Regions from separate parts of the Desulfitobacterium chlororespirans DSM 11544 genome, predicted to be linked through region 2. Evidence: riboswitches for the same ligand, from Rfam matches in the RefSeq annotation. Region 2 holds a riboswitch; each other region holds the start of a gene.
The links. Region 2 has a riboswitch for cobalamin ahead of BUA14_RS18190 (LysR family transcriptional regulator). Riboswitches for the same ligand answer to the same signal wherever they lie in the genome.
Positions count from the first base shown of each region.

Region 1: another riboswitch for cobalamin. It lies ahead of BUA14_RS21765 (ABC transporter substrate-binding protein); the one in region 2 lies ahead of BUA14_RS18190 (LysR family transcriptional regulator).
Region 3: another riboswitch for cobalamin. It lies ahead of BUA14_RS09925 (ABC transporter substrate-binding protein); the one in region 2 lies ahead of BUA14_RS18190 (LysR family transcriptional regulator).
Region 4: another riboswitch for cobalamin. It lies ahead of cobT (nicotinate-nucleotide--dimethylbenzimidazole phosphoribosyltransferase); the one in region 2 lies ahead of BUA14_RS18190 (LysR family transcriptional regulator).

Region 1 is NZ_FRDN01000015.1:74,459-80,571, reverse strand. Features, by position in the region: gene BUA14_RS21785 (GNAT family N-acetyltransferase) at 1-9, opposite strand, end outside; gene BUA14_RS21780 (ABC1 kinase family protein) at 113-1,789, opposite strand; gene BUA14_RS21775 (phasin family protein) at 1,782-2,078, opposite strand; cobalamin riboswitch at 2,337-2,478, shown strand; gene BUA14_RS21765 (ABC transporter substrate-binding protein) at 2,594-3,562, shown strand; gene BUA14_RS21760 (FecCD family ABC transporter permease) at 3,646-4,683, shown strand; gene BUA14_RS21755 (ABC transporter ATP-binding protein) at 4,685-5,464, shown strand; gene BUA14_RS21750 (C40 family peptidase) at 5,609-6,113, shown strand, end outside.
Region 2 is NZ_FRDN01000011.1:205,347-211,459, forward strand. Features, by position in the region: gene BUA14_RS18180 (pirin family protein) at 1-260, shown strand, start outside; gene BUA14_RS18185 (5-methyltetrahydropteroyltriglutamate--homocysteine S-methyltransferase) at 342-1,481, opposite strand; gene BUA14_RS18190 (LysR family transcriptional regulator) at 1,588-2,511, opposite strand; cobalamin riboswitch at 2,600-2,766, opposite strand; gene BUA14_RS18195 (DUF5665 domain-containing protein) at 2,919-3,296, shown strand; gene BUA14_RS18200 (TraR/DksA C4-type zinc finger protein) at 3,315-3,983, shown strand; gene lspA (signal peptidase II) at 4,061-4,516, shown strand; gene BUA14_RS18210 (RluA family pseudouridine synthase) at 4,551-5,555, shown strand; gene BUA14_RS18215 (winged helix DNA-binding domain-containing protein) at 5,601-6,113, shown strand, end outside.
Region 3 is NZ_FRDN01000006.1:331,883-337,995, forward strand. Features, by position in the region: gene BUA14_RS09910 (B12-binding domain-containing radical SAM protein) at 84-1,421, shown strand; gene BUA14_RS09915 (MarR family winged helix-turn-helix transcriptional regulator) at 1,662-2,117, shown strand; gene tsaA (tRNA (N6-threonylcarbamoyladenosine(37)-N6)-methyltransferase TrmO) at 2,144-2,581, shown strand; cobalamin riboswitch at 2,600-2,780, shown strand; gene BUA14_RS09925 (ABC transporter substrate-binding protein) at 2,904-4,457, shown strand; gene BUA14_RS09930 (FecCD family ABC transporter permease) at 4,629-5,609, shown strand; gene BUA14_RS09935 (ABC transporter ATP-binding protein) at 5,609-6,113, shown strand, end outside.
Region 4 is NZ_FRDN01000015.1:44,592-50,704, reverse strand. Features, by position in the region: gene BUA14_RS21610 (spore germination protein) at 1-1,433, opposite strand, end outside; gene BUA14_RS21605 (GerAB/ArcD/ProY family transporter) at 1,423-2,529, opposite strand; gene BUA14_RS21600 (ATP-binding protein) at 2,745-4,124, opposite strand; cobalamin riboswitch at 4,238-4,413, shown strand; gene cobT (nicotinate-nucleotide--dimethylbenzimidazole phosphoribosyltransferase) at 4,513-5,652, shown strand; gene cobU (bifunctional adenosylcobinamide kinase/adenosylcobinamide-phosphate guanylyltransferase) at 5,672-6,113, shown strand, end outside.

The DNA of each region.
Region 1 (6,113 bases), on a different contig from region 2:
TCTAATCATAACATGTCAATCTCCTATGTGTTTACTTATGCTAATGATTATAGCAAAAAAGACCAAACTTGGCATTCCTGCCAGTACTTTGTAACACTTAAAACTCGCCGTACTAAAACCTTCCTGAACGCAAAATGGATACCAGCAGCAGAATGAACATCATGGCCGCTACTGTAAAACCAGCCTCAATAGCCGGTATTCGCCAAAAGACCAGCGGTTCCTTGCCTAAGGCGGAGGCAATAATCAAACCGCACATAATAATGCTGAAGGACAGCAATAAGATACTGAAAGAGAGCTGGTTGCTGATCCGGTCCAGCTTCCGTATAAAGGCGGCCAGTTCGGGTAAGTAAATCTCCACCCGTATCTTACCCCGCTGAATGCTGCTGAAAATCTCCTTGGCTTGTTTAGGGAGGTTTAATAAAAGATCGGAGTATTCCCGGAAATGTTTCCAGGTCTTTTCAGCAAGAAAAACGGGATGAAGCCGTTCCTTAAGGAGCTGCTCACCGAAAGGTTCAGCAATATCGATGATGCTGATCTCGGGATCCAACTGCTCCACGATTCCTTCCAAACTCAGGAGGGATTTACCCAACAGGACAAGATCGGCGGGAATAATAATCCGATGTTTGTAGGCCACCTTAAACAGGTCATTAACGGCACTCCCCAGATCGACTTCACTCATGGGCACATCCAGATACTTCTCTCTTAACCCATCCACATCCCGATACAATACCTTGGGATCCAGATCCTCAGGCACGATCCCCATAGCAAACACAGCCTCCACCATGTCCTCCGTCTTCCGCCGCATCATCCCGATGACCAGTGAAGCAAAATGATCCTTCATATCAGCAGAAAGCCTGCCGATCATGCCAAAATCGATTAAGGAAATCACCTGTTGGGGCAAAACGAAGATATTGCCCGGATGAGGATCCCCATGAAAAAACCCCTCGATTAAGATTTGCTTGAACATCGCTTTAATCAGATTTTCTGCCAGTTCCTTCCGATTATAACCCAGGGCCTCAAGAGTCTGGAATTGGCTGAGCTTGACTCCCTGAATGTATTCCAAAGTCAAAACTTTTTTGGTGGAGTACTCTTTATAGACCTTGGGAATGTGAATGGAGGAATCCCCTTGAAATTGCTTTCTGATTCGTTCCGCATTATTGCCTTCAATTTCATAGTTTAATTCATTGCGCAAGGAATTGGCGAATTCCTCCACCATATCCCGCACATGATACAGGGCTGCCCAATCCATACGCTTTTCCGCCAAAGCAGCCAAATCCAAAAGTATTTCCAGATCCGTTTCGATCTTCTGGGCAATACGGGGACGCTGGATTTTTACCGCAACACTTTCCCCTGATTGGAGAACGGCACGGTGAACTTGGCCAATAGAGGCTGCGGCCAGTGGCTCTTCCTCAAAATGCTGGAAAATATCCTGAGGCAGGGCCCCCAACTCGGCTTCAATAATTTGACTGACTTCGGCAAAAGAAAAGGGCGGAACTTGGTCCTGCAATTTTTCCAGTTCCGTAATGAGGTAATCGGGAATAATATCCGGCCGGGTGCTGGCTATTTGTCCAATCTTGACATAAGTAGGTCCCAACTCCTCTAAGGCGTTACGCAGGCGCTGACCGAGAGTTATGGGATCCACTGCTTCCTCCCGCCTCCGGATCCGCCTGGAAAAAGAGATAAAATTAATAAGCCCCATCTCTTCCAGGATGAGGCTGAATCCATTACGGGCCAATACCGTGGCTACTTCTTGATAGCGATGAACATGACGAATTTTTCTGCTAATCATGGGTCCCGTTTTCCAATTGAGCGATGCGGTTTTCCAGCCTTTCGATGTCTGCTTTGGTAGGAAGGTTAAGCTCCGCCAGGATTTTTTGCACTTGTTCCTTAAGCTTGACCTGAATCTCATTCTGCTGATCCTCGCCTTTTTGGATCAACTCATTCATTAATTCCTTGGATTCATTGGCGGACAGCTCTCCTTTCTTTACCAATTCATCCACAACCTTCTCAATTTGTTCTTTGCTCACCACAGCGAAACCTAACCCCAAGGCTAAACCCTTCTTGAGCATATCTTTCATGCTTACATCCCCCTGCCGTGAATTTTTAAAGAAAACCCGACTTCACCGAGCCTTTGATTTATAACCCCAGTGAGGCGAAGCCGCTGGTTGCACTTATGCTTAGAAAGCAGATAACGCAAGTTTATACTTTCCGACAGTGCTATCGAATCTTCGTCCTTAGTATTTACGCGGTTGCTGAAAACCATTCTTTAATCACCAGGAAAGCAGGCACTAAACAAACCTTGGCATTACCGGACGAATGCCTTATAATTGTCTTAATTCAATACAATAGAATTAGGTACTCAATCCTTTCGGGAGAGAGTTAAAAGGGAAGCCGGTTCAATTCCGGCACGGTCCCGCCACTGTGAATTGAGTGAGTGATCACTTTTAGTCAGGAACCTGCCTAATCATCAGCGACCTTCCTCGAGGACAGGATAGAGGCGCTGCAAGAATTCACTAATGCAGCAAAAACCTTTTATCCTGGCGATAAAAGGTTTTTCTTGATCTTTCCACCCCAACTCGAAAGGAGCACAAAAATGAATAGAAAAAAACAGGCACTCACCCTGCTGATAACCCTATGGGTGACCTTACTTTTGCTCAGCGGCTGCAATTCATCCCCACAGCAAGGTGCCGCTCCTCCTGAAGCGCCCTCCGGGCAAGATACCATCCAGGCTGCAAGCTACCCTTTAACCTACACAGATGATACGGGTGTGGCCACCACTCTGGAAAAAGAACCTCAACGCATTATCTGTCTGGCCCCGCCCTCCACAGAGATCTTAAGCGCCCTGGGCCTGGATCGCAAGCTGATCGGCTTAACTGTGTACGATAATTATCCGGTGGGTATTCAGGGGAACGCAGAATATATTTTTGAAGACAGTTTAAACCCCAATATGGAGCAGCTCATTGAGCTCAAACCGGATTTGGTCCTGACAGGAATGCATAAGGACAGCTTTGTTAACTCTCTGCGCAGCTTGGGGATACCTGTAGCTCATTTAAACCCCCAAAGTCTGGAAAGCACCTATCAAACCATCGAAAAACTGGGATACATTACCAATACTCAGGAACGGGCCCAGGCTGTGCTCCAGGGAATGAAAGCAAAGGAACAAGCCATTGCCGATAAAGTAGAGGCCATCAAGGAATCTGCTCGGGTCAGGGTATGGATTGAAGTGGATCCAGGTCTTTTTACCGCCGGTGCAGGAACCTTTCTTAACGAACTCATCACCAAAGCAGGTGGCATCAATATCGCAAGTGATGTTCAAGATTGGGCACAATACAGCGAGGAGCAGGTGATTGAGAAGAACCCTCAGGTCATCCTGAGCACCTACTCCTACTACATGGATAATGTGAAGGCCACCATCGCCGGCCGTCCGGCTTGGCAAGCCATCGATGCTGTCAGCAATGACCGGATTTACGATCTGGACAGCGATATGGTGACCCGCTCCGGTCCCCGGATCGTCGACGGCTTGGAGACCATCGCTAAAGCCCTTTATCCGGAGCGTTTCTGACTCTTCAGCCCTTGGCAAGGGTGGTCTTATCATCCGTATGGGGAGAGAGCTTATTGACTGAAGTTAAGGAGGATAACATAAAGATGAATTCCCGAACTTTCCCCAAAAGCATACCCTGGATTTTGGGCTTATCCCTGCTCCTGCTTCTTTCCGTTGTCATCTGTGTGATGACCGGCTCCGTCTCCCTGCCTTTTCATCTGACCTGGAAGATCATTTTAAACCATCTGCCTTTTTTGAGCTTTGACCACAGCTGGTCCTCAGCCCAGGAATCCATCGTTTGGAATCTGCGCCTGCCCCGGGTCTTTTTAGCCCTCATCGTTGGGGCCATGCTGGCAACCTCGGGAGTGGCCTTTCAAGGGATTCTGCGCAATCCTTTGGCTGATCCCTATATCTTGGGGGTCTCTTCCGGAGCTGCCATTGGCGCCGCCTCCGCTATCCTTTTTTTTCGCAGCTTTTCTTTCTTCGGTCAATCGGCCCTGCCTCTCTTCGCCTTTGCCGGAGGGCTTATTTCTCTGGCCTTTGTCTTCTCTTTATCCAGACAGCATGGTCAGTTTGAGCGGGAAACCTTAATCCTGGCCGGTGTGGTAGTGCAGGCTTTGTTGAGCGCTTTTCTCTCTCTTCTGATTGCCGTTTCCGGCGAGCAGATGCAGCAGATTATTTTCTGGATGATGGGCAGTCTCGCCAACAGCAGCTGGCAGAATGTCCTGATCCTTCTCCCTTATTTTCTGCTCGGCTTGGCTTATCTTCTCTTGCAAAGCCGGGAGCTGAATGTCATCGCTTTAGGGGAAAGAGCAGCAACTCACCTGGGAATCAACGTGGAGCGCAAGAAAATTGCCATTCTCATCGTCGGTTCGTTATTGGCCACGGCCGCAGTCTCCATGGTGGGGATCATCGCCTTTGTCGGCCTGATCATTCCCCATCTCATGCGCCTCCTCGTGGGACCTGACCACCGAATCCTCTTGCCGGTGTCTACTTTAGCGGGAGCAATCTTCCTTTTGTGGTCGGATACCATGGCCAGAACCCTGCTCCAATCTCAGGAGATTCCCATCGGAGCGATTACAGCCTTTGTGGGCGCACCCTTTTTCGCATATCTGTTAAAAAGTGGTTTAAGGAGGGGTTAGGATGAACCTGTTCGAGATTCAGAACCTTAATCAACATTATGGCTCCTTTGCTGTGTTGCGGAACCTTTCCTTTGCCATCAGCCAGGGAGATATGTTTGGCATTATCGGCCCCAATGGCAGCGGTAAATCGACTCTGATCCGTACCATCAGCGGCCTTCAGCCTCCTAGTTCCGGTAAGGTTCTGTTGATGGACAGACCACTTTCCTCCCATACCTCAAAAGAGCTGGCCCGCCAAATTGCCGTTCTGGAGCAGGAGGGTACCCCTGCCCTGCCCTTTACCGTAGAGCAGATCGTATCCATGGGGCGCTATCCCTGGTTAAAACCCTTTGCCGACCTGAGCTCCCATGACAGGGCTGTGGTGGAGAACATACTCGTTAAACTCAATCTTGGGCCTAAACGCTCCCAAAAAGTCAGCACCCTAAGCGGCGGTCAGCGCCAACTGGTTTCTCTGGCCCGGGCTATGGCTCAAGAACCCCGGATACTCATCCTGGATGAACCCACCACCTATTTGGATATTGGCCACCAATGCTTAGTCATGGATCATGTCCGCCAGTGGCATGACGAGTTGGGCATCACTGTGATTATGGTCCTGCACGACTTAAATATAGCGGCTCAGTATTGCGACCGGATTCTCCTGCTCGATCAAGGGGAAATCGTTACCTGGGGTAAAAAAGAAGACGTGCTCCGGGAAGAAACGTTAACCCAGGTCTATAAAACGGATTTAGTTCAAGTTCATCATCCCAAATTAGGCGTACCGCAATTTCTCTTGAGCGGAAAATAATTCCACGCCTTAATAAAACCTGGTGATAGAACCAAATTTCCTCTAAGGACATCGTGAAAAAATTATCTTATACTGAGGACAACCTGTCAGATTGTGATGGGTTGTCTTTTACTTTTGAATCGTTTGCTTTGAAAGGAGAACTTTATGAAAAAATTTATCAATAAACTTTCCGTTTCTATTCTATCCTTGGGATTTTTCGCCACTGCCTTCTTTGCTTACCCCCAGACCATGGCAGAGCCCAGTACAGCTCAAGAGCTGGCTTGGGCTGAGGAAGTGGCCCTTGCTCCTCAAAGCGATACTGTCGAAAGCGATCTTGAAGCTGTCCGGGCCTCCAGAGAACTGGCCAAGGCCGACACCGACAGACGAGCCGCAACTGGAGCCGCAACTGGAGCCGCAACCGGTGAAATTTCCCGTGGCTCTCAGTCCAGCTCTGCACCCTCACAAGCCCCGAAAAGCACTGCTTCCAGCTCTTCTGCCACTTCTGTCAAGAAGTCTTCCGATACAAGTAAAAGTACCGCCAGCGCACCCAAAGCTTCCGTCAAAGCCAGCGCCTCCAGCACTACCGCCAAGGCCAGCACATCAAGCACTACCTCCAAAGCCACTGCCGTGATCAACACGGCCAAAAAATATATCGGAGTGCCTTATGTTT
Region 2 (6,113 bases):
ATGTGTTTGTCTTTCTGATCGAGGGGGATGCCTTGATCAACGGGGAGCTGATTGCAGCCAAAACGGCGGTATTGTTTGGGGAGGGGGAGTATATTTCTGTATCCGCCCCTCCCGGACTTGAGCTAAGGTTTGCTTTCTTTGCGGCCAAACCTCTGAGAGAACCCATCGCCTGGGGAGGACCGATTGTGATGAATACCCGGGAGGAATTGGATTATGCCTTTGCGGAGTTAAGAGAAGGGACGTTTATTAAGCATAATTAAATCGGCTCTGGGGAAAAGAAAAAATCCGGTGTCCAGTTTGCTTTTTCAGACTGGATGCCGGATTTTTATAGTTTGCAGAGTTTATCCCCAGACTTCCTCGGCGATTTCTTTAATCAGGATAAGCTTTTGCCATTGCTGTTCTTCGGTGAGGATATTGCCCTCCTCAGTGGAAGCGAAACCGCATTGGGGGCTTAAGCATAAACGGTCGGCGGGAACGTAGTCCGCCGCTTCGCGGAGGCGGGCGATGATCTGTTCTTTTTCCTCCAGCTCTCCGGTTTTGGAGGAGACCAGACCAAGCACGACCAGCTTATCCGCGGGAATCTCCTTTAAGGGAGAAAAATCCCCTGCCCGGTCGGTGTCATACTCCAGATAGTAAGCGGAAACCTGTTCTTTGCCGAAAAGAGTAGGGGCAACCGGGTCATAGCCGCCGGAGGTGGCCCAAGTGGAATGATAATTGCCCCGGCAGACATGGGTGGTCACGATCAGGTCGGCGGGAAGATCAGAGATGGCCTCATTGTTGAGACGGAGATAGAGATTCAGCAGTTCCTGAACATCGTACCCATCGCCGGCCATGGTGGACCAGAAGGTTTTATCGCAAAGCATGCCCCAGGTGCAGTCGTCCAGCTGGATGTTGCGGCAGCCCTGTTCATAGAAGGCCAGAATGGCCTGGCGGTAGGCAGTGGCGATATCACTGTAAAGCTCTTCACGGTCAGGATAATATTTGGCAATTTCCTGTTCATTCTCGCCCCGGACCAACTCTGCCAAAAACTGAGCAGGGGCGGGAATGCACTGCCGGGCCAGCACGTCCTTGCCGGCGATTTGTTGGAGAAAGCGATAGTGAGCCAGGAAGGGATGGCCGGAAAAGCGGATTTTTCCGGAAAGCCGGGCCGAATCGGCTCGGGTTTCTTCGCCGTGAAAGAAATAGCCATGCTCCATCATCACATGCTCGACACCCTCAAAGCCCCAAAAGAAGTCCAGATGCCAATAGCTGCGGCGGAACTCGCCATCGGTTACAGCCTTTAAGCCGATTTCTTTTTGCTTGGCCACCAGTTTGCGGATCTCTTCATCTTCTATTTGGGTAAGGTCCTGCGGCGTGATTTTTCCCGCTGCGAACCTTTCCCGGGCGGTTTTTAGGGCCTGAGGGCGGAGAAAACTTCCGACTATATCGTAGCGGAAAGGGGGGACAGTTCTCTGGGCTGTATCTGGAAATTGTGTGCTCATAGGGGATCCTCCTTGCTGTTCCTGTAGTGATTGTGAGTATAGCACAGGGAGAATCCTATAGGGTAACACCTAAAGTTTATACTTGCCTATAGCTTATACCTATAACTTATTCCAGCAAAGGCACACCATAGTCCTGGATGACTTTCTTCAGTTCGTCAAGATAGAGCCTTGCTTGTTTGCTGAGCTGGATCTGATGACTGGCAATCCAGCCGACCTGAATCCGGTCATCCACCTGCAGGGGGACCGAGGTAATATTGTCTCCGTTGAGATCCGCACTGACGATACCGGTGGAGATAGTGTAGCCATTGAGCCCAATCAGCAGGTTGAACAAGGTGGCCCGGTCGCTGACATGGATGCTTTTCTTATGAAAGACCGTGCTTAAAATTTCTTCGGAAAAGTAAAAGGAGTTGAACTCGCCCTGTTCGAAAGAGAGGTAAGGATATTCCTGCAAATCTTCCAGGATGACGGAAGTTTGGGCGGCCAGGGGATTGCGGGTGCTGATAAAAATATGGGGGCTGGCGGTAAACAGGGGATGAAAATCAAGCCGGTTTTCCCGGAGCAGTTTTTCGATAACCTTCTGGTTGAAGGGATTCATGTAGAGGATGCCGATTTCGCTGCGCAGGTTTTTGACGTCTTCGATAATTTCATAAGTGCGGGTCTCCCGCAGGGTGAACTCGTATTCTTCGGCACCGCTTCCTTTGATCAGATTTACGAAAGCGTTTACGGCAAAAGCATAATGCTGGGTGGAAATGGCACAAAGCTGCCGCGAGGGTTTTTGGTGCAGATAACGCTGTTCCAGAAGGCCGGCCTGTTCCACTACCTGACGGGCATAACCGAGAAATTCGGAGCCGTCAATGGAAAGAGTTATTCCTTTGGCGCTTCTGAGAAAGATCTCGATGCCGATCTCGGCTTCCAGGTCTTTGATGGCATTGGACAAACTGGGCTGAGAGATAAAAAGTTTTTTGGCGGCCTCATTGATGGAGCCGCAGTTCACCACTTCGATCACATATTTGAGCTGCTGCAAGGTCATTTGCTTTCTCTCCCTATTGAAAAAAATATCCGCACAAAACAAGGACTGTCTTGACGGATATTTTCAAAACGGTAAAAAACCCTATCCAGGAGGGTGCTGCCGCAAAGCAAGTATCCTGACTCAGGATCATCACGCCTTTTCGTCTTCTCAGCGTCTTATGACGCCAATGACATCATGAAAAGGGCTCCCCATGACAGTGGCCGGTCCGTCCGGGATTTGCACCCGGTTCCATGAACTTTGCAGTGGTTTCTTATTAATGCTTGATGCTTTCATGTCTGCTGTTTTTATTTATACTACAAACGCTGACGAAAGTATAGAAATAATCTTAGGGTTTCTGGGCAGAATTCAGGGTAATTTATTTTCACCTGGGGAAAACTGATGTTGAAATCATGGCGAGGTGAAGACAGTTGACGGCCTCCAAAAAGAAAGTCAGACATGCAAAAGAAGATCCAGAACGGGTTGACAAAGGGACCGATGAAGCCCGGCTGCCCAATAATGAACCTCTGGATTGGGACGAGCTGCGGGATAAGGTAACGGAGCTTTATCTGGTACTGGAAAGGATCAATCTCACAGAATATATTGCCTATCTCAACAACCCCCGGCGGCTGCTTTGGCTTAATTTTGGCGTGGGGCTGGTTAAAGGCTTGGGAGGAGCCATCGGGGCTACTCTCTTACTGGGCCTGTTGGTGATGTTTTTGAAGCGTCTGGTTTTACTTAACCTTCCGGTGATCGGCGGAGTTATCGGCGAAATCGTCAAGCTCGTCAATGCCCATAATGGATATTAGACAAGGAGGAGACTTAGCATGGATACCAGTAAATACGCCCAGCTTATTGAACAACTGAAGAAAGATAAAGAGGAGGCTTGGGCAACAGCTCAGGGACTGATTACGGGAGATATGAGAGAATCCATCGCCGAGCTTTCCTTAATCGACAACCATCCGGCGGATATTGCCACTGAGGTTTATGAACGTTCCCGGGATGTGGCCATCCACGACCGGCTTCGCCACCGCATCCAGGCTATTGACTCCGCCCTTCAGCGTTATGAGGAGGGAAAGTACGGCCTGTGTGAGCATTGTCAAAAAGAGATTCCCCTGGGAAGGCTTGAAGCGTTGCCCTTTACTACCGTCTGCACGGAATGCAGCCGTCTCGAGGAAAAGGAAGAGCAGCATTCCCTGCATCGGGACCCTGTGGAAGAAGAGATTCTGGACATGCCTTTCGCCAGGACCTTTAATGATGGCAAGGATCAGGTGGGCTTTGATGGGGAAGATTCCTGGCAGGCTGTGGCCCGCTTCGGCACCTCGGATACCCTGCAGGATTTAGGAACCAATCATGATTTGAGTGATCCGAACAGCTTTTATGAGCATGGGGATGAAGTCATCGGTGCCGTGCAAGCTGTGGAAACCATCGAGGTAGAACTGGAGCCCGGGCATGCCAATACAGTGTATTATGGGAAAAAGCACGGCCGGACCTAGAATGGCCGCGATTGCCCCACCCCACCCTCCTATGATAATATAGACTGAGCAAATAGAAGTTCTGGGAGGGTAATCGCTTGCTGATATGGATAACGATTGGGGTTATTTGGGCCATTGACCGTGTACTGAAGGTTTTAATTCAGGGGAACTTTGTCGTGGGGGAATCGGTCCCTGTTATCCCTGACTTTTTTCACTTGACTTATGTTCTGAATCCGGGAGCTGCTTTTGGATTGCTGCCGGGCCGGACCTGGATTTTTATCCCTGCAGCCGTTATTGTCTGTGCCGGGATCATTTATGCCCAATTCAAAATACCCCGGCAAGAATGGTTGATGCGTTTGACCCTGGGGTTAATCGGCGGAGGTGCTTTGGGTAATCTTTATGACCGTTTGTTCATCGGTAAGGTCGTGGATTATCTTGATTTCCAAATCTGGCCCTTCGTCTTTAATTTCGCCGACAGCGCCATTGTCGTCGGTGTGGGGCTATTGATGATCTTGATGCTTTTTGAGGATCGCAAGGAGCGCAAAGCTGAGTAAATTGAGGGAATACGGAAGCGAACAGGGGATAATTATGAATTGGGAAGGGTTGAATACCGGATTGGAAGCTGAAGAGCTGGAACTGGAACTGGAGTTAGAGAACGAGGAGAGAGAACACCAGGAAGCGGAACAGAAGATGGAGTTCCGGCTTGCCGAAGGAACCCGCCTGGATGTGGGGGTTACGGAAAGGGTAGGCAAAAGCCGGTCTTTCATCCAGGGATTGATCGAGGAAGGCCATGTCTTGGTCAATGGGGCCGCCAGAAAAGCCAATTATAAAGTGCGGGCCATGGATCAGATTACGGTGGTGATTCCTCCTCCCAGGGAATTGAAGGTGGAAGCGGAGAATATTCCTCTGGAAGTTCTCTATGAGGATGAGGATGTCCTGGTCGTGAACAAGCCTCAGGGTATGGTGGTGCATCCGGCTCCGGGGGCCTGGACGAAGACCATGGTGAATGCCCTGCTTTACCATTGCCGGAATCTCTCGGGAATTAATGGGGTATTGCGCCCCGGCATTGTCCATCGTATTGATAAGGATACCTCGGGGCTTTTGGTCGTGGCCAAAAATGACCTGGCCCATCAAGGCTTAGCGGAGCAGATCAAAGCCCACAGTATGGCCAGACGCTATCTGGCTATTGTGCACGGAGTGGTGTTCGAGCCCTCAGGAACTGTGGATGCGCCTGTGGGCAGGGATCCCGCCGATCGTAAAAAGATGGCGGTGGTTTTTCAGAATGCCAAAGAGGCTGTGACTCATTATGAAGTCCTGGAGAGGTTCCGTGACTTTACCTTGCTTGAAGCCCGGCTGGAAACAGGCAGGACTCATCAGATTCGGGTCCATATGGCTTATCTCAAGCATCCTGTGCTGGGAGATCCTCTTTATGGACCAAGGAAGAATCTCTTCGGCCTGCAGGGGCAGATGCTTCATGCCCAACTTTTAGGGTTTCAGCATCCGCGCAGCGGGGAGTATATGGAGTTCAGCGCCCCGGCTTCCGGGCTGTTTCAAGAGGTTTTGGAGGAGATTCGCCGGGATGAGCTGGAATGAGGTGCTTGGGCCGGGGGCAGGGTGATTAGAATAGGGTGAGGATAGATGACGGAGATAAATATAAATAGCCAAAACATCAGGTTGTTTCGTCTATATACCCATCATCTGGATAGGCGGCGTGAAAAGAATTACATCCCCGCAATCGCAGGTGCTTGTGGGATGCAAAACACCCCGCCCGGTGCGTGGGAAACTGCTTTGTTTAACCGCATTTCCGGTTGCAGCCTTGGGGATATGAACGCGCTTCTTTATACGGAAAAATCCCTCTTACAGGCGTGGAGCTTTCGTGGCGCGCCTGTGGTGTTCCCTGCTGAGGAAAGCGACGTATTTCTGTCCGCCCTCGTTCCTGGAGACAGTGAGGACTGGATTTATACTCGTGGGATTTCGGGGGCACTCGACTTTTTACAAATGCCTTTTGATGAATTACTGGGCAAGCTAAAACAGGTTATGCCATGGCTGGATGAGCAAACAATAGAAAGCAAAAGCACCCTTGACCAGACCTTAGCGGAAGGGATGCTGCCCCTTCTGCCTTTGGAAAAACGGGATTTATGGAACAGCCCT
Region 3 (6,113 bases), on a different contig from region 2:
GGTGGATAGTAGATAAAAGCTAAAAGATAGAAGATAGTAGCTGGAAATTAGAAGCTGGAAAACAGCAGTGGAGATAAGAGATTATGAAAATTGTACTGATCCAGCCTAAAATGAATAAAAGGCCTATGGATACGGATCTAAAGACCCGGATGGCTCCTCCCTTGTCATTGCTTACTCTGATGGGTCTCACACCTGAGGGTCACGAGGTGATTATGGTAAATGAGAATGTGGAGAAAATAGATTATGCTTGCGGCGCGGAGCTGGTTGGCATCACCATTACTTTGGATGTCATGCCCAGGGCTGTAGAGATTGCTGAAAAGTTTCGCCGGCTGGGGATACCTGTCGTGGCCGGGGGGATCCATGTTACCAGCAGCCCGGACGAGTGCAGTGGATATTTCGACGCTATTTGTATTGGCGCCGCCGAGCGGGTATGGACACGGATGATCGAAGATGCGGAAGAAGGCAGATTACAACGGGTCTATCATGATATGGCAGGTTTCCGGGGCGAGGAGATTGCTTCGCCGGCTTATAACAGAATCGATAAAGACCGCTACCTCTATACCAATATCATTACCACAAGCCGCGGCTGTCCCAACCGCTGTGGCTTCTGCTATAACAGCTGCCGGAACAGGATGTATATCCGTCGCCCTGTTGCGGATGTGCTCAGAGATATTGAAGGCCTGGGAACCCGGCATATCCTTTTTATTGACGATAATTTCATCGGTGTGCCCGCCTATACTCGTGAACTGCTTAATAATCTGCAGGGCAGGGAGTTAAAATGGAGTGCTGCCGTCACGACGAAAATTGCCGACTATCCCGATGTGCTGGATTTGATGGCGGAGACGGGCTGCCAGAGCCTTTTTATCGGTTTTGAATCGATCAATAATTCCTCATTGCATGGAGTAAATAAGGATAACCAGTTCGAGAAGTATGAAAAGATTATCACGGAAATTCACAGCCGGGGCATTATGATCAATGCCAGCATGGTCTTTGGTCTGGACGGGGATGAACCGGATGTTTTTCAGAGAACACTGGATTGGCTGGTCAGGAACAAAATTGAAACCTTAACTTCTCATATTCTCACTCCCTATCCCGGCACAGAGTTGCATGGCCGGATGAAAGAGGAAGGCCGCATACTCGATCATGAGCTGTCAAAGTACAATACTGCTCATGTGGTCTTTCAGCCCAAGGGAATGACGGCAGAGGAATTAGATAAGGGCTATCTATGGATCTACTTTGAGTTTTATTCCTTTCCCAATATATGGCGCCGTAGGCCGGAACATAAGGCCCAGCGCAAATCTTATTTTTTATTTAATATTTTATACCGTAAATTCGGTAGGTTTACATCGGCGCTGGCGCGGATTATCCTCATGAGAACCGTAGGGCGGCTGGCAGCGTGGATCTCTTATCGGGTAAAGTAGGATTCAATCTTTTTCTCAGTGGGATGGTCTCCTCAACTCTTGTCATGTACGACCCGCCCATTGTTGTTATAGAAAAAGTCATATTCCTTGAATAGGATGATTGACAGATTTGATTGAATAGTATAGCATATTAATAACGTGTGTTGAAAAGCATCAAATAAAGTAAATTTATTAGGAATAATTCGTTGCTTTCGCAACTAGTTATTCAGAACTACTAACTACATAAGCAAAGGGAAGAGCATGAACGAGCGTATAGACAAAAGAAAATCACTGATCAAGGCTATTTCAGCCATCGATCGTTATAGTCAGACCTATATCGGCAGAAATATCAAAGACTATAACATCGGACAGGGACAATGGGCATTTTTGACCCAATTGCTGTTTAATTACGATGGCATAACCCAGGAAGAGCTAAGCGAACTACTCAATATCGATAAGGCAAACACAGCGAGAGCCTTGAAAAAGCTTGAAGAAGAAGGTTATGTATACAGGGAAGAAGATCCTAAAGACGGCCGTAAAAAAATTGTCTATGTTACAGCAAAAGCAAGGGATTTTGAAGAGGAATTTCATGAAGTGTTTAAAGGATTGAACCGAATTCTGGCCAAAGATTTTACAGAGGAGGAGCGGGAAACCGCCAGGCGGATTTTATATAAAATGCTGGATAATATCGCCGATTATGAACGCAGGCACAGGTAAAAAGACGGTCTGAGGAGGAGAAGTCAGTGGAGATCTTAATGAAACCGATCGGATATATCCGGTCTCCTTATAAGGAAAAGGGCGACGCCCCCAGGCAAAGCACTCTTTCGGGAGAAACGATGGCTGTTATTGAAGTTCTCGAAGAATACCAGGAAGGTATTGCCGATATCCAAGCAGGGGGCTATGGGGCCATTTTGTTTTATTTTCATAAATCCCCGGGATATAAGCTGACGACCCTTTCCCGCAGAAACAATCAGGTCATGGGTGTGTTTTCCACACGATCTCCCAACCGGCCCAACGGCATCGGCCTGTCCATAGTCCGGTTCAGGAAAAGAGAGGGTAACCGCTTGTTTTTCGAAGGAGTGGATATGTTGGATAATACTCCTGTACTTGATATTAAGCCTTATATCGACCTAACCACTGGTCAATTGAACGAGACTGGTTTCAGCGATAAAGGGATATAGTTTGGTTGTTTAAAGCTGAATAAGAAACTATTGACAGGTTTACGTAAGTAATGAAAAGGGAATCAGGTGCAAATCCTGAGCAACCCCCGTTACTGTAAGCGCCGTTAAAGATTTATTTATCTTCATGCCACTGGCGAAGACTGGGAAGGCGATAAATAAAGGCGCGAGCCAGGAGACCTGCCTGTTGATAAAACTACAATTCATTTTCCGGAGGGGAGGGTGGTTTATTTTCTTTGCCCAAAATCAAGCGGAAGACGTAAGAAACCAGGGCAGAAGCTTGGATGCTCAAACGAGAAGAAGTCAGAAAGAAAGGTGGAGAACAATGGAGAAAAGCTATAGACAAAAAACAGCTGCTTTATTGGTCATCGTCATGATGGTGCTCCTGGGGGGCTGCAATTCAGCAGCTGCCAACAAACCGGCGGAAAACCCACCTGCTGAAAAAGCAGTTGCAGCCGGGACTTACACGGCGAAAGCGCCCGGTTATCACGGGGATCTTGAAGTGACAGCGGACGTGGATAAGGAAGGAAAAATCACGAAGATTACTGTAGGCGAAAATACGGAAACTGAGGATGTTGGCGGCATCGCCATCGAGAAAATACCCCAGCGTATTATTGAAGCTCAGTCCCTGGATGTGGATGTGGTTGCCGGTGCGACACTGACCAGTAAGGGGATTATCAATGGGGTGGCCGCGGCTTTAAAGGAAGCCGGTCAAGATCCTGTTCAATACGGCTATGTCGCTGCTGAAGAGGGGAGCGCGAATGTAATATCCCCTCTGAATAAGGATACCATGCCCGTTAAAAAAGAGACGACAAGTTCTATAACCATAAAGGATGTCAAAGGCAGAGAGGTAACCATTGACCTGCCTATTTCCTCCTATGCTATCAGCACCATGGATGTCATCGACTATATTATACCGCTGAAAGGGAAGGAGGCCTTTTCAATGCTGGTTGCTTCCGGACAGGACGGCGGCGGTGGCATTCAAAAATATGCCCAGCTGTATAAGCCCCTGGTTAGGGACTATACCCAGCATATAGGCCAGATCTCCGATCATAACGCGCCCTTTGACCTGGAAATGGTGCTGTCCATGAATCCCGATGTTCTCATCGTCAACTCAGCCATGGCTGCCCATAAATATGCCTTGGAAATAGAAGATCAGCTTGCGGCGGCAGGAATCGATATCGTGCTCATCGATGTACCCGGCAAAAAATTAGATAAGTCGGTTCAGGAGACCATGAAGCTCTTGGGCAAGATATTCCAGGAAGAAGAAAAAGCCGCCGAAGTCGTGGCGTTCATGGATAAGCAGTATGGACTCATTACTGCCAAGAATCTTGCCCAGCGTCAGGATAAGCCCACGGTTTATTATGAAAAGTCAGGCTACTCCGAGGTCTTCGGGAGCACAGGAACCAGCGTTTCCGGGTGGGGTCTGCCCATTGCTATTGCCGGCGGTGACAATATTGCCGATGCCGTGCTTTTAGATAAGGCATCCGCGGGAGGAAGCAGCAATACCCTTGATCCCGAGTATGTCATCAAAGCTGATCCGGATTATATCATTCTCAGCGGTGTCAATGACGGTTGGCTGGACAGCCTTAATAAAAAGAAAGAACCCCCACAGTACGATATTATCAACAGAACCGGCTGGAGCAATTTGCAGGCGGTTAAAAATAACAAGGTCTATGAATTTGCCCATTCAACCAGCCGTTCCATTTATGCCTTTTATCCTTGTCTGAAGATGGCCAAGCTCTTCTATCCTGAAGAATTCGCAGACCTTGATCCGGAGGTGGTCCTTGATGAATTTTTCGATAAATTTATGCTGGTGGACAGCGATATCAGCACCTGGTTTACGGGCCTTGAAAACAGTACTTCCTTAAAAAAATAAAAACGGCAAAGGGCTTCGGAAAGTTGGCGCCAACGATCCGCAGCCCTTTTGGATGCCGGTTTGAGCTGATTTCAGCCAAGAAAGGCTAAGGAGTGAATCAAGATTAAGCATGAAGAAAATGCCAACCGCAAATTATATAATCAGCTGATCAAGAGAAGAATCTTTTTGATTATGAGCTTTTCACTAGCAATGATCGTTTTAGTGGTCCTGAATATTTCCATCGGTTCCTCTTCCATAGCGATTAGTGAAGTATTGCGGGTGCTGCTCACGGGAGAAGGGGATGGACATAACTCCATGATCATCAGGGATATCCGTTTACCCATGGCTCTTATGGCCATCGTGGTGGGTGCATCCTTAGGTATCAGCGGCTGTGAATTGCAAACCATCCTGCGCAATCCCATCGCCAGTCCTTATACCCTGGGAATTTCCGCCGCCGCTTCCTTCGGAGCGGCCATGGGATTGATTTTGAACGCTAATGTGCTGAAGGTCCCGGAAACCCTGGCTGTGACGGTCAATGCTTTCGCCTTTGCCCTTTTGGTGGCAGTGGCCATCTATACCTTTTCCAGGCAGAGACAAATCAATAAAACGGCCATCATTCTTTTTGGGGTAGCGTTAAATTTCTTGTTTAACTCTCTGACCATGATCTTGCAGTATGTCGCCGACGAGGATAAACTGCAAAGTTTAATCTTCTGGAATTTCGGCAGCTTATTGAAAACCACCTGGGGCAAATTTTTTATTGTCCTTGTGGTGCTGATAGTGTGTTTTTTGGTTTTGTTCAAAAATGCCTGGAAACTGACCGCAATGACCCTGGATGATACCAAAGCCAGAAGTATCGGTGTCGATACGGCCAAAGTGCGGAGAATGGTTATTTTCGTAAGCTCTTTGCTGGCTGCCGTATCGGTCTGCTTTGTGGGGACCATAGGATTCGTCGGTCTGATCGCCCCCCATATTGCCCGTCAGCTGGTCGGTGAAGATCAACGATTTTTTATGCCTTTATCAGGGCTGTTGGGTGCTTTTGTCATGGGTCTGGCTTTTGTCATCAGCAAGCTGATGGTCAGAGGGGTTATCCTGCCCATCGGCTTGGTTACCTCAGTTATTGGTATTCCTTTCTTTATTGCCATTATATTCAGTAAAAAAATGAGGAGTATGTGATGTTAAGGGTAGATAATTTAAGTTTCTCCTATAAAACCTATAAAAAAAGCAAAGCACCCCTTAAGGTGTTTGCCAATTTTAATCTTACCTTTGCCAAAGGCTTTAATGTCATCCTTGGTCCTAACGGGGCGGGAAAATCCACCCTGCTTAAAACCATTTTCGGTCTGTTGGATTATGAGGGGGAGATTTTTTACGGCCAAGAAAGCATTACCGCCATGTGTACGGAGGATAAAATCAAGCTCATGTCCTATTTGCCCCAAATGGATGTGGAGCTATCGACCCTTACGGTTTTGGAAATGGTCATTTTAGGGAGATTGCCTGAACTGGGTTATAAGGTAGCGGATGAAGATTTAAGCATTGTTATGGATACTTTGCGTTCCCTTAATATAGACTATCTGGCCTCCCGCAATTTTTCGGAATTAAGCGGAGGGCAAAAAAAGCTGGTCTTTATTGCCCAAACATTGGTCAGAAATCCTCAAGTCCTGCTTCTCGATGAGCCGGTCA
Region 4 (6,113 bases), on a different contig from region 2:
AGTAAAGAGGGGCGGGACAGCATAGCCCACAGGGGGAAGCGGATCATGCCATCTTTCAAATCCCCGATATTCGTCGGGACAATGGGGGAAAGATAGGGAATGCCAAAGGAACGCAGGGACAGTAATTGAATGACAAGGGCTAACAGGGCCATCAACCAGCCGAACATGCCCAGAAAAGAGGTGGCCACCAGAAAATATAAACGCAGCAAGGACACCGGTCCAGTCAAAGGCGGAACCAGAAAGCCCGAAATAGCTGTGAGGGCAACCACAATCACCATAACCTGGCTGATTAAACCGGCCTGGACCGCCGCCTCGCCGACAACTAAAGCTCCTACGATGCTTACAGCCTGACCCACCGTATGGGGCATGCGTATACCTGCTTCCCGAAGAATCTCATAGACCACCCCCATCCCCAAAGCTTCGACGATCACCGGAAAGGGTATTCCTTCGCGGCCCGCACTCATACTCATTAAGAGGCTGGTGGGAACCATCTCCTGATGAAAGGACTGGATAGCCACATAAAAAGCCGGCAGTGTGGTGGAGAGGTAAAAGGCCAGGTAGCGAATGAGCCGGACCAGGGAAGCATAATAAGGCCGGGAATAGTAATCTTCAGGATTCTGAAAGGCTTCCACAAACAGGCAGGGCACCGTGATCACGAAAGGGGTCCCATCCACCAAAATTCCTACCCTGCCTTCCAGCAGCTTTGCCGCCAATTTATCGGGTTTTTCAGTCGTTCCCACTGTAGGGAAAATGGATTGGGGGGCATCCTCAATCAGTTGTTCGATATAACCGCTCTCCAGGATCCCGTCAATATCAATGGATTGAAGGCGCCTTTTTACTTCACTTACAATCTTCGGGTTGGCTATTCCTTCGATGTAAGTCACATAGACCGTGGTATGGGTTCTTTGCCCCAGGCTCATGGGTTCCAGGCGTAAGTTCTGGTCCTTGATTTTACGCCGGAGCAAAGAGGCATTCACCTCAATTCTTTCGACAAAGCCTTCCCGGGGGCCCCGGACGGTGGCCTCGGTTTCCGATTGTTGGACATTGCGGGTCTCGGCACCAAAGGTCCCCAGCAGCAGGGCCTCCTCTATTTCCTCCAAAAAAAGAGCCGTCCGGCCGGATAGTATCCCCTGCACCACTTCAGCAAAGTTCTGCACACTATCGATTGCGCTATTGTATAAGACATCTCTGCGTAAGATCTCCAGTGACAGAATTGGCTCAGAGCCTTGAAATTCCATGAGGGGTCTAATGATCGACGCACTTATGTATTGCCGATCCACCAAACCATCAAGATAGACCAAAAAACCTTTGTTCGTCTTCCCAAATCGTAGTTCACGGAACAAAAGATCCACAGAGTTTTTGAAGCTATTAGCTAAACGCCTTCGATTCTCTTCAAGATTGGGGGATATGTTGGATTCGTTCTTATTGCTCATTTGAAGACCTCTTCTTTACAACCTTGAATTTTTGTTTTAAGACGTAAACGATAAAAAGGAGAAAGACTCCACATATTTCGACAATTAGGCCATAGACTCCCAGGATGTTTTTCAGAAATACAGCTTTATCAATGGTGGTAGGATTAATAAAGACAGCAAAAACAAATACAATCACGGCAATGCTGATCCCTAAAAACAGACGGGATTTTTTGGAAAAAATATGTTTTAAGCCTTCCACACCGGCATAGTGAAACAAAGCCAAAATCAAAAAAGATCCCGCCGTCCAGGAGACAATTTGAAACGCTTCCATTCTTTGAATAAAATTTCCTACATCAACAAAGCGGGCAAGAATATAGACGGAATACAATTGCCTGGACCCCACTTCTACACTCAGAACCATAATGGCAAAGAACATGGAGATGGTGATGGTCAGGATACCCAGGCCAACTCCCATGAGTTTTATCTTGTACATGTCTTTAGGATTATTATGGTATGCCATTAAAACGCCCATAATAATGCAGATCCCGAACCAAGCCGAAGGAAGCATGGCCCCCCTTAGAACCTCCTCTAGGCTGTGCTGGAACATGGGCCTCAAATTATCAAACTCCATATTCCCAATATTAAACAGCATGATAAAGAGAAAGGAGCCAAGAACAAACGGAGCGATAATCTCAGAAAGCCTCATAATCACTTCCAGCCCGGCACTGCAGGCGTAGGTACTCACCAATAAAAGCACGATGGCAAAGACATAGCGCGGAGTTTCCGGCATCACCATCGAGGCAAAGAATTCGATAAGAATTTGCGTAAGGGTGATGGCTACACTAATACAATAAAGGCTGAAAATTCCAATCATTACCTTACCTAATGTTCTGCCGAGGATTTTCTTACTGTATTGAAAAATTGTCTGATTGGTATAAGCCCTGCCCATTTTATATAAGAAAAAGCCCAGCATTGTTTCTATAACCATAGCCACCAGAATAGCCAGCCAAAAATCCTGCCCCAAATCTCTTATGATTAGATTGGGCATGCCTAAAGACAGCGAAACAATCACGAAATAAGTACAAAAGGATTGACGGCTTGAGATTTTTACATTCATGGATTTCACACTTTCATCATTACGGATAAGTTAGTATTAGGATGAACGCTCAGCCTTATACATTTTCCGAGGAGATGGGGGCTTGGGTCGTGTAGCTTTATCCCACATCCGCGCAGCTTATGGAGCGACCGGTGTAAAACAAAATCCTGGAGACTCCACCTTCGGATCTTTTCAGAAAACAAAAAAAGCCGGCCCCATAAGCCGGCTATCCAAAACTATGACTGAGCGGCCAACCCTTCCCTGGCCACCAAAAAATCCACAAACTGACGGGCCGTTCTCCCCGAACGGGCATTATGATTCATCACCCAGCGCAGAGCCTGCTGTCTTAAATCCTCTTTGGGAATTGCCAGCCCATCCTGAGCCGCTAACTCCTCGACAATCTTCAGATATCCTTCCTGATCCGGTGTAGGGAAGGTGACCGTAATGCCGAAACGGTCGGATAAGGACAATTTTTCCTCCATATTATCCCGCCGGTGGACTTCCTCAACCTGACGTTCGCCGAAGGTTTCTCTGACCAGATGGCGCCGGTTGGAGGTGGCATAGATCAGTACATTTTGGGGCTTCCCTTCCAGCCCTCCCTCCAGCAGGGTCTTCAGATTCTTATAATCACTTTCCGTGTCTTCAAAAGAAAGGTCGTCAATAAACAGGATGAACTTCAAAGGCTGCCTGGCCAGGAGCCGAATAATCTTCGGGTAGTCATGCAAGTCTGTTTTCGATAATTCGACCAGGCGCAGTCCTTGCTCACCATATTCCTGCACTAAAGCTTTCACCAAGGAAGATTTCCCGGTCCCACGATTGCCATAGAGAATCACATTATTGGCCGGAAGGCCTTTCAGAAAAAATTCAGTATTCTGGAGGATGATTCCCTGTTCCCGTTCCTGATTAATCAACTTGCTTATGCGCATCGGCTCAGGGTGTACCCCTTCAAGCCTTTCCATACGGCTCCGCCATTTGAGAGCCATGCACCGGCCAAACAATCCGGTACCCATGGTTTGATAATAAGCAAGCAGCGCCTCCACCATTTCCTCTTCTGTTCCCTGAAGCAGACTCTGCTTCAACCTTTTCTGAGCGGTGAGGAGATACAGCTCAGCCTGATTTCCTTCTTTTGCATAAGTTTCTTTTTCCCTATCCATATCCGGAAGACTTAGCCAGCCAGGCCAGCTTTCCGGGCGCAATGGCTCCTCCAGCCAGAGGCCCGGCTCTTCCGTCTCCTGCTCTGCACACCGTGCCTTAACAGCATCCTTAATATCTTCCGCCTTCAGCTCGGCAAGCTCCCGCAAATACAGCAGTTCCCGACCAGCCAGCCGGCAAAGCCCGGCCGGGACCCGGTCCTTTCCCTGTTGAGCTGTTTGCCTGGCCAGCTCATTGTCGTCTTGAAGCATACGCTCCCAAAGATAATCAGGCCAATGAACCTGGGTCGCTAAAGAACAGAAATAATGATAGTCTTTATAAATTGCCATCAGATCAAATTCCTTGCTCCCTATCCTCTGGAACAGGTTTTGGAAAGAAGCCGTCACCGGGTCCCCTATGATGCCGCGAAAAACAACCATTCCGTCCAAAAGAAGGGCTAACCGGGTAATTTTCGTCCTATTCACATCATGCACATCCTTATTTTCTTCTCGTGTCCTAGTACAACCCCTATCTTAAATCCTTTAATTCCTTAAGTAAAGGGTTGACAAAATCTTCTTCTTTGCTATTCTATAATTAATTAAAAAAATCCATTCTTTGGTGCCCCTCAAGGGGAGAATAGGGAAACCGGTGCGATTCCGGTGCGGACCCACCACTGTGTAGGATGAGCCTAAACCATAACCACCGGCCAGACCGGGAAGGGGTAAAAAGCGTTTGAATCCAAGCCAGGAGACCTGCCAGGAATGAAGAAAGCCTTTCCATGGGTGCTATGGAAAGCAGCGGCGACGAAGGCAAAGTCCCGACCACTTATGAAGTGGCGGGACTTTATTTTTTTATCAAAGGAGAGGAATACAGATGAGTAAAACCGAATTAGAACAGGACAAGCTAGTGGATGACTTCTTGAGACAGGAAAATTTAAGTGACGCTTCCCTGGAGGAATGTGAAACCGCCTTAAACCATCTTATCCAGGGAATACACGGCCTTGACGAACAGGTCATGTCCGCTGTGCAAACCCGTTTAGATTCCTTAACCAAACCCCAAGGCAGTTTAGGAGTCTTGGAAGCCCTCGCCAAACAACTGGGCGGGATTCAAGGTCAGCCTTGGCCGGAAGTACAAAAGAAAGCCATTCTGGTCATGGCAGGAGATCATGGCGTGGTGGCGGAAGGTGTCAGTGCCTTCCCCCAGGAAGTAACCCCGCAGATGTTCTATAATTTCCTGGGCGGCGGGGCGGGGATCAATGTCCTGGCCCGTCATGCCGGCGCCGAGGTGATCTGCACCGATGTGGGCATGGCTTTCCCCCTGGATCCGCCGGAGCTTATGGCTCACCGCATCATGAACGGAACCCATAACATGGCCCAGGGGCCGGCCATGAGCCGTAAAGAAGCTCTGCTTTCCCTGCTGACCGGCGCTAAAATCGCCCGCCAGGCTATTGATTCCGGAGTGAATGTTCTGGCCACGGGGGAAGTGGGAATTGGCAATACCACCCCCAGTACAGCCATTATTTCTCTCTTGACAGGCTTGCCGCCTCAGGAAGTTACCGGACGGGGCACCGGTCTGGATGATGCGGGACTCATCCGCAAGCAGGACGTCATCGCCCGCTCTATCGCCATCAATCAGCCCGACCCCAAGGATGGAGTAGATATCCTCAGCAAAATAGGGGGCCTGGAGATCGGTGCCCTGGCCGGGGCAATTCTTGCCGCAGCCTACTCCCGCGTACCCATCCTTTTAGACGGAGTCATCTCCACTGCCGCCGCTCTCATTGCTGTCCGTATCTGCCCCACGGCCCGCTTCTTCCTGATTCCCTCTCATTCTTCTGTGGAGATCGGCCACAGAGCCGCCCTGGAACAACTGGATCTCAAACCCATCATGCACCTGGATTTCCGGTTAGGAGAGGGAACAGGAGCCGCTATCGCTTTCCATCTTCTGGACGCCTCCATCCGCATTCTCAACGAGATGGCTACTTTTGAATCCGCAGGAGTCAGCGGCAAAAATTAAGCAATCACCGGAGGTAATTATGTCAGATTTTGTGCTCATAACCGGCGGAGCCCGCAGTGGCAAGAGCCGCTTTGCCGAGCTTCTGGCCGCTCATCCCGGCCTGCCTGTTACCTACATCGCCACAGCCCAGGTCTATGATGAAGAAATGGCTTTGCGTGTCAGAAAACATCAGGACCAGCGCCCCGCCCACTGGGGCTTGGTGGAAGAACCCCTTGCCCTCCCCGACCTGTTGGAAGGCCATGCTCAGGATAAAGGGGTCCTTTTAGTGGATTGTGTAACCCTGTGGCTGACCAATCTTCTCCTTGCCCGCTATCCGGCAGAAGATAATCTGACTGAGCAGGAGTATACCCAGGCCCTCCATAGGTTAGAGCAGGAGATTCTCGAACAGGTCCGCATTGTCGCCCGTATAGCCCAGGATATCGGCCCTCAGGTGATTATGGTCACCAATGAGGTGGGAGACG